Regions from separate parts of the Sulfitobacter sp. D7 genome, predicted to be linked through region 2. Evidence: riboswitches for the same ligand, from Rfam matches in the RefSeq annotation. Region 2 holds a riboswitch; the other holds the start of a gene.
What was found. Region 2 has a riboswitch for thiamine pyrophosphate ahead of thiB (thiamine ABC transporter substrate binding subunit). Riboswitches for the same ligand answer to the same signal wherever they lie in the genome.
Positions count from the first base shown of each region.

Region 1: it holds a riboswitch for thiamine pyrophosphate, as region 2 does, so the genes downstream of both, thiD (bifunctional hydroxymethylpyrimidine kinase/phosphomethylpyrimidine kinase) here and thiB (thiamine ABC transporter substrate binding subunit) in region 2, are expected to answer to the same signal.

Region 1 is NZ_CP020694.1:1,487,222-1,491,634, reverse strand. It holds gene B5M07_RS07235 (error-prone DNA polymerase) at 1-1,721, shown strand, start outside; TPP riboswitch at 1,833-1,929, shown strand; gene thiD (bifunctional hydroxymethylpyrimidine kinase/phosphomethylpyrimidine kinase) at 1,996-2,799, shown strand; gene B5M07_RS07225 (FAD-dependent oxidoreductase) at 2,792-3,772, shown strand; gene thiS (sulfur carrier protein ThiS) at 3,762-3,959, shown strand; gene B5M07_RS07215 (thiazole synthase) at 3,963-4,413, shown strand, end outside.
Region 2 is NZ_CP020694.1:237,339-241,751, forward strand. It holds gene B5M07_RS01085 (DMT family transporter) at 1-546, opposite strand, end outside; gene aroC (chorismate synthase) at 557-1,666, opposite strand; TPP riboswitch at 1,759-1,860, shown strand; gene thiB (thiamine ABC transporter substrate binding subunit) at 1,895-2,872, shown strand; gene B5M07_RS01100 (thiamine/thiamine pyrophosphate ABC transporter permease ThiP) at 2,848-4,404, shown strand; gene B5M07_RS01105 (thiamine ABC transporter ATP-binding protein) at 4,391-4,413, shown strand, end outside.

The DNA of each region.
Region 1 (4,413 bases), 1.2 Mb from region 2:
TCATCGAATGGGACAAGGACGACATCGACGCGCTGCAAATTTTCAAGGTCGATATCCTCGCGCTTGGTATGCTCACCTGTATCGCCAAATGCTTTGATCTGATCGAGGCGCATTACGACCGCCCGCTGGAACTGGCCACGGTCCCGGTGGAGGATCACGAGGACGACGCCACCGGGCGACCCACCTACGACATGCTCTGCCGGGGCGACAGTCTGGGCGTGTTTCAGGTCGAAAGCCGCGCGCAGATGGCGATGCTGCCGAAGCTGCGCCCCCGCGTGTTCTATGATCTGGTGATCGAGGTCGCCATCGTCCGCCCCGGCCCGATCCAAGGCGACATGGTCCACCCCTATCTGCGCCGCCGCCAGGGGATGGAGAGCGTCGTCTACCCCGCCCCCGGCCCGGCCTATCCGCAGGACGAGTTGTTCAGCATCCTCAGCCGGACGCTGGGCGTGCCGATCTTTCAAGAACAGGCGATGAAAATCTCCATCGACGCGGCACAGTTTTCCCCGACCGAGGCCAATGAGCTGCGCAAGGCCATGGCCACCTTCCGCTCGCGCGGGACGATTGAAAAGCTACAAGACAAGATGGTGGGCCGGATGACCAACCGCGGCTATGACCCGGTCTTTGCGCAGCGCTGTTTTGACCAGATCAAGGGGTTCGGCGAATATGGTTTCCCCGAGAGCCATGCGGCGAGTTTTGCCAAGCTGGTCTATGTCTCGTCTTGGATGAAATGCCACTACCCGGCGGCCTTTGCCTGCGCGCTGCTGAACTCGCAGCCGATGGGGTTTTACGCCCCCGCCCAGATCGTGCGCGACGCCCGCGAGCATCAGGTCGAGGTGCGCGCGGTTGATGTGAATTACTCCGACTGGAACTGCACGCTGGAGCCTTGTGGCAACGGTTTCGCCCTGCGGCTGGGGTTGCGCATGGTGGACGGGTTGCAGGAGAAAGCCGCCGCGCGGATCATGGACCGGCGCGAGGCGCCTTTTGCGGATGTCGAAGACCTCAAGTCTCGCGCCGGGCTCGATGCCAAGGCGATCCGCCAGCTTGCCGCCGCCGACACGATGCGCAGCATGGGGATCGACCGACGTCAGGCGCTGTGGCAGGCCCAAGGGCTGCGCGACGCGCCCGCCTTGCCGATCTTTGACCATGCGGAGGCCGCGGCTCAGGGGCCGGAGCCGGAGGTCACCTTGCCGGTGATGCCGAAGGCCGAACAGGTCGTGGCCGACTACCAAACGCTGCGCCTGTCGCTGAAGGCGCATCCGATGTCCTTTTACCGCTCCAGCCTCGCCGCGCAGGGGTTTGCTTCGGCCCGCGATTTGGGGCGAATGGGCCACGGGCGGCGGGTCAAGCTCGCCGGGCTGGTGCTGGTGCGGCAAAAGCCGGGCAGCGCCAAGGGGGTCTGTTTCATCACGCTGGAGGATGAATGCGGCGTGGCGAACCTCGTGATCTGGCCCAATATGTTCAAGCTTTACCGCCCCACGATCATGGCCGCGCGGCTGCTGGTGGTCGAAGGGCGCGTGCAGACCGACGGGCGGGTGATCCATGTGGTGGCCGACCGGCTTAAGGACCGCTCTGACAGGCTTGCATCGCTGTCGGACGCACCGATGCCCGGCATCACCACGCGGGGTGATCACCCGACCCATCCGCTGCCCGGTCAGGTGGCGATGCATAGCCATCCGCGCGACGCGCGTGTGATCCCGAAGTCGCGGGATTTTCATTAACGAATCTTCATGTATTTGATGAAGTGTGACTCGCAAATAGTTGATACAGAACGACAACTCATAAATTAACCATCACCAGTTGACCCTGCCAGCCCGCCTCGCTAGCCTGCCCGCAATCCGTTGGGGTGCCGCAAGGCTGAGAGGTGAAAACCGACCCATCGAACCTGATCCGGGTCGTACCGGCGTAGGGAACGGAACCAAGCATCGGCCCCACGCGGCCCGTCGTTTATCCCGTATCCACACGCCCTTGGCCCATCTAACACATGGGGGCCAAATGGCGTTTCAAGCACTGACGATTGCGGGGTCCGACAGCGGCGGCGGGGCGGGGATTCAGGCCGATCTGAAGACCTTCAGCGCACTTGGCGTTTACGGGGCCAGCGTGCTCACCGCCGTGACAGCCCAGAACACCCGCGCGGTGACCGGGGTCGAGATGATCTCTCCCGCGATGATCCGGGCGCAGATGGCGGCGGTCTTTGACGATCTGGCGATCGGTGCGGTGAAAATCGGCATGTTGGGCGATCCTGAAACGATCACCGCCGTGGCCGAGGGGCTGGCGGGCTGCGCCGCGCCTGTGGTGCTCGACCCGGTGATGGTGGCAAAATCCGGCGATACGCTGCTCTCTGCCGAGGCGGTGGCGACACTGCGTGACCGGATGCTGCCCTTGGCCCATGTACTAACGCCAAACCTGCCCGAGGCCGCACGGCTGCTGGACAGGCCGGAAGCCACCGATGAGGCCACCATGCTGGAACAGGGCCGCGCCCTGCTCTCGGCCGGTCCCGGCGCGGTGCTGATGAAGGGCGGGCATGGCAAGGGGGAGACCTGCGTCGATCTGCTGATCACCGCGGCTGAAACCCTGCGCCTTTCCGCGCCCCGCCAGCACACCGCCAACACCCACGGCACCGGCTGCACCCTTTCCGCCGCCATCGCCGCGGGGCTGGCGCGGGGGCAAACGTTGCCGCAGGCCGTGCAGGCTGCGCATGCCTATCTGCAACGCGCCATTGCCGCTGCCGACACCCTCAACATCGGCAGTGGCCACGGCCCGGTGCATCATTTCCACGCGGTTTGGCCCCATGAGTGACGTCACCATCATCGGCGCAGGCGTGGCGGGGCTTTGGGCCGCGCGGGCCTGTCTGGCGCAGGGGCTGCGGCCAAGGCTCGTCGACCGCAAAGGCACGCCCGGGCCGCATGGCTGTTCATGGTGGGCGGGCGGGATGCTCGCGCCCTTCTGCGAAGGCGCGCTGAGCGAGCCTGCGGTGGTGACCCACGGGCGGCGCGCGGCAGCGCTCTGGTCTGAGATTACCGAGGTCACCCACAGGGGCACGCTGGTCCTCGCCCCGGAACGGGACCGCGCTGAAATCCAGCGGTTCGCCGACCGGACCGACGGCCACACCCCTTGCGACGCCGACGCCATCGCGGCCTCCGAGCCCGAGCTTACCGGGCGTCATCGGCGCGGGCTGTTCTTTGAGGAGGAAGCGCACCTGAACCCGCGCCAAGCCCTGCATGATCTTACCCAAACGCTCGCCGCCCATGGGGTGAAGGTCGAGCCCACGCCCCTCACCCCATCCAAGGTCGCAGGCCCGGTGATCGACTGCCGTGGCATGGCCGCCAGCGCCGACCTACCCGGCCTGCGGGCGGTGCGCGGCGAGATGATCTTGCTGCGCGCGCCTGAGATCACCCTCACCCGCCCGATCCGCCTGCTGCACCCGCGCCACCCGCTCTATGTGGTGCCGCGCGGGAACGGAATTTATATGCTGGGCGCGACCCAGATCGAAAGCGCCAGTCGCGCCCAAATGACCGCGCGCTCGGCGCTGGAACTGCTCTCGGCGGCCTATGCGCTCGACCCGCGCTTTGCCGAAGGCGAGATCATTGAGATGGGCGCCGACCTGCGCCCCGCCTTTGCCGACAACCTTCCCGGCATCGTGCAACGCGGCGCAGTGCTGCATCTTAACGGATTGTTTCGGCACGGGTTTCTCATGGCACCGGCCTTGGCAGAACAGGCCGCAGCCTTTCTTGCAACAGCGACAACAGGGGATTTATTCCGTGAAAATTGAAGTGAACGGCGAAGCGCGTGAGGTCACTGCCACGCAGCTTAACGCGGTCTTGGTGGAGCTTGGCTGGGGCGAAGCCAAGGTCGCCACCGCACTCAACGGCAATTTCGTCCCCGCAGGCGCGCGGGGCGCGACGACGCTGAGCGATGGCGACCGGCTTGAAGTGCTCAGCGCCATGCAGGGGGGCTAAGCGATGCGCGACTTTTACGGCGTTTCTCTGCCCCTGCCGCTGATGCTGGGCACCGCGCGCTACCCCTCGCCTGCGGTGATGGAGGCCGCCTTTCGCCAAAGTGCCGCCCCGGTGGCAACCGTTTCCCTGCGCCGCGAACAGGGTGCGGGTCAGGCGTTTTGGGATATGGTGCGCGGGCTCGGCGTGCATCTGCTGCCCAACACTGCCGGTTGCCATTCGGCGCGGGAGGCGATCACCACGGCACAGATGGCGCGGGAGTATTTCGGGACCAATTGGATTAAGCTGGAAGTTATCGGCCATGCCGACACCCTGCAGCCTGACCCCTTCGGCTTGGTTGAGGCCGCCGAGGCGCTTTGCGCCGATGGGTTCGAGGTTTTTCCCTACACCACCGAGGATCAGGTGCTGGCCGGGCGGCTGGTCGATGCGGGTTGCCGGGTGCTGATGCCTTGGGGCG
Region 2 (4,413 bases):
TTGCCGGATGTGGATCTGCACAAGGCTGCGCACCATCGTCGCCATCAGGATCAACAGCGCACCAATCGTGGCTGTCTGTTCCATCGTACCGATGCTGCTGAAACGCGGCCAGAGGATGATCATCACCCCGACCAGCCCGATCGCCACGGCAGTCACGCGGATCAGACGGATCTGTTCGCCCAGCAACACGGCGGCAAGGATCACAGTGAAAATCGGTGTGGCAAAGCCGATGGCGGTGACCTCGGGCAGGGGCAGCAGGCCGAGGCCGGTGAAGGTCAGCCCCATTGCCGTGGTGCCGAAAAGCCCGCGCCAGACATGGCCCATCGGGTTTTTCGTCTTCAGCCCGCTTTTCAGTTTGCCGCGTTGCGCCAGCCAGATCAGGATCACCGGAATGGCAAAGAAGGACCGAAAGAAGACGGACTCGCCCGCGGGCACATCGTCGGCCAGCGATTTGATGATCGCAGACATGCAGGTAAAGAGCAGGATCGCCGTGATCTTCAGCCCGACGCCAAGGGCGGGGCGGGCGGAGAAATCATCGACTTTCATGCTCTGGTCCTCATGCTTCGGGGCCGATCCGTCCGCGGTTAGTGCCGATCTGACCGCGGTGCAGCAGCAGGTGATCCAGCAGCACGCAGGCCATCATCGCCTCGCCCACCGGCACGGCGCGGATGCCAACGCAGGGATCATGGCGGCCCTTGGTGATGATCTCGGTCTCTTCGCCTTGTTTGGTGATGGTGCGTCGCGTGGTCAGAATGCTGGAGGTCGGTTTTACCGCAAAACGCACGACCACGTCCTGCCCGGTGCTGATCCCGCCCAAGATACCGCCCGCGTGGTTGGAGGAATACTCCGGCCCCTCTGGCCCCATGGTGATCTCGTCCGCGTTCAGCTCTCCGGTCAGCATCGCGGCTGACATGCCTTCGCCAATTTCCACGCCTTTGACGGCATTGATGCTCATCATTGCGGCGGCCAGATCGGTGTCGAGCTTGCCATAGACCGGGGCGCCGATGCCCGCAGGCACGCCGCGCGCGGTGACTTCGATGATCGCACCCACGCTGCTGCCCGATTTGCGCAGCCCGTCGAGGTACTCGGCCCAATCGCCTGCCGCCTTAGCGTCGGGCACCCAAAACGGGTTCTGCTCGATCTGGTCCCAATCGAACGCATCCCGGTCGATCTTATGCGGACCCATCTGCACCATATAGCCGGTGATCTGCAGGTTCGGGGCCAGCACCTTGATCGCCTCACGCGCCAGTCCACCCGCCGCCACCCGCGCCGCCGTTTCACGGGCCGAGGAACGCCCACCTCCGCGATAGTCACGGATGCCGTATTTCTGGAAATAGGTGATGTCGGCATGACCGGGGCGGAACTTGTCCTTGATATCGCCGTAGTCTTTGGAGCGCTGATCGGTGTTCTCGATCATCAGCTGGATTGGCGTGCCGGTTGTTACCCCTTCGAAGGTGCCCGAGAGAATCCGCACCTCATCCGCTTCACGCCGCTGCGTGGTGTATTTGTTCTGGCCCGGTTTGCGCTTGTCCAACCACTGCTGGATCATGCCCTCGTCAATCGGCACGCCGGGGGGGCAGCCATCAATCGTGGCGCCAAGGGCGGGACCGTGGCTTTCGCCCCATGTGGTGACCCGGTAAAGATGGCCAAAGCTGTTGATCGACATGGGCGGACCTCCTGTTGTCAAACCCTTAGCCGGGGCAGCGCCCTGCCTCAAGGGGATTTGCCTTGCCAATTGTGCAGGTCCGATCTACCCCTGACGCTACCTCGGGGGGCCTTTGGGCTGAGATGTACGTGTTGTGCGGACCCGTTGAACCTGAACCGGTTAACACCGGCGGAGGGAAGGTCCGGACAGACATCCACCTTTTACCTTTCGCCGCAAAAGGAGGATGCAATGAAGTATCTTACACTTGCTGCGGGCGTCTTGGGCGCATCGGCTGCATGGGCCGAAACGCCTGAATTGACGGTCTATACCTACGACAGTTTCGTCACCGAATGGGGCCCCGGCCCGGCCATTGAAGAGGGGTTCGAGGCCGAATGCGGCTGCGACCTGAAATTCGTTGGCATGGGCGATGGCGCGGCACTGCTGGCGCGGCTCAAGCTTGAGGGCGCGCGCTCTGACGCGGATATCGTACTGGGGCTCGACACCAGCCTTGTCGCGGCGGCGAAGGAGACTGAGCTGTTCGCGCCGAGCGGGTTGCAGGCTGACTATGATCTGCCGATCACTTGGGAAGATGACGTCTTCGTCCCCTATGACTGGGGCTACTTCGCTTTTGTCCATGGCACGGACCTCTCCGCGCCCACCGATTTCAAAGCGCTGGCCGAGAGCGATTTGAAGATCGTCATCCAAGACCCGCGCTCCTCAACCCCCGGTCTGGGTCTGCTGATGTGGGTCAAAACGGCCTATGGCGATGAGGCGCCCGAGGTTTGGGCAGGACTGGCGGATAACGTCGTGACCGTCACCAAGGGCTGGTCCGAGGCCTACGGCCTGTTCCTCGAAGGCGAGGCCGACATGGTGCTGAGCTACACCACATCCCCCGCCTATCACCTGATCGCAGAGGAGGATGACAGCAAGACAGCGGCGCTGTTTGACGAAGGCCACTACATGCAGATCGAAGTGGCGGGGAAGCTCGCGGGGTCGGATCAGCCGGAGCTGGCCGATCAGTTTCTGCAATACCTCGTGTCCAACGCGGCGCAATCGGTGTTGCCGACGACCAACTGGATGTATCCCGCCGTGACACCTGAGGGCGGTCTGCCCGAAGGGTTCGACGGGATGATCCAACCCGGCAAGGCGCTATTGGTGCCCAATGCCGAAGTACCTGCGCTCCGTGAGGAGGCCTTGAACGAATGGCTGACCGCGCTGTCGCGCTAAGCAGCAAGACGGGGCTTTTCGCCGCCGCTCTGGTCGCGGGCCTGATCCTTGCCGCCCTGGTCGCCGTTTTCATGGCGGCCGATGTGGGGGCAGGGCTCGGCGCGGCGGACTGGGCGGCGGTGCGTTTTACTGTCACGCAGGCGGTGTGGTCGGCGGTGCTGTCTGTGCTGCTGGCGGTGCCGGTCGCGCGGGCCTTGGCGCGGCGGCGGTTTTGGGGGCGCGGGTTGCTGATTACATTGCTCGGCGCGCCCTTTATCTTACCGGTGATCGTAGCGGTGTTGGGGTTGCTGACGGTCTTTGGCCGCTCGGGCGTGCTGAACCAATTTGGCGCGGCTCTGGGCCTGCCGCCCGTGTCGATCTACGGGCTGCATGGCGTCGTTCTGGCCCATGTTTTCTTTAATCTTCCGCTGGCGACACGGCTTTTGCTGCAAGGCTGGCAGAGCATACCGTCCGAGCGATTTCGACTGGCCGGGCAGCTGCAGATGACGCCCCGTGCACTGTTTCTGGCGCTGGAATGGCCAATGCTGCGGCAGGTGCTGCCCGGCGTGGCGGCGCTGATCTTCGTGATTTGTCTGACCAGTTTTGCCGTGGCCCTGACACTGGGTGGTGGGCCACGCGCGACGACGATCGAGCTGGTGATCTATCAGGCGTTTCGGTTTGATTTTGACCTTGGGCGGGCGGCGCTTTTGTCGGTGGTGCAGCTTGTGCTCGCCGGTGCTGCGGCGGTTGCGGCGCTTTGGCTGATCCCGCCGATCAGCTTGGGCGGTGGGCTGGACCGCCCCCTGCGCCGCTGGGATGCGCTGGGCGGGGGGCAGCGAGCGTTGGACATTACCGTGATTTCGGTTGCCGCATTGTTTTTGCTGCTGCCGCTGGGGGCTGTAGTGCTGCGCGGATTGGTAGGTTTGGGGCAACTGCCGCCTTCGGTGTGGCAAGCTACATTGAATAGCATTCTGGTGGCGGGCTTCAGCGTGATGGTACTTGCCGCACTGGCCTTGCCGATGGCGGGTTGGATCGCTACCCGGCGGCGCGGCGGGGTGGAGGCGATTGGCCTGATGGGGCTTGCGGCCTCTCCGCTGATGATCGGCACGGGCTGGTTCATCATGATCAACCCGGTGCTGGATCCCGCGCGGCTGAGCCTCCCCGTTACGGCCCTCGTGAACGCGCTGATGGCGCTGCCTTTCGTGCTGCGCATTCTGGTGCCGCGGCTGCGTGAAACGTTGCAGGATTATGGCCCGCTGACGCAGACCCTCGGCATGAATGGTTGGGCGCTTTGGCGTCTGTTGGTCTTGCCGCGCTTGCGTCCACAACTGGGCTTTGCCGCCGGGCTGACCGGGGCGCTGTCGGTGGGTGACCTCGGCGTGATCGCGCTGTTCGCCGATCAGGACCGTGCGACGCTGCCCTTACAAATGTACCGTCTGATGGGCGCTTACCGGATGGAGGCCGCAGCAGGTGCGGCGGTGTTGCTGCTGGTCTTGGCGCTGGCGCTGTTTTTCATCTGCGACAAATGGGGGCGCTGGCATGCTGACGCTTGAAAAGATGCG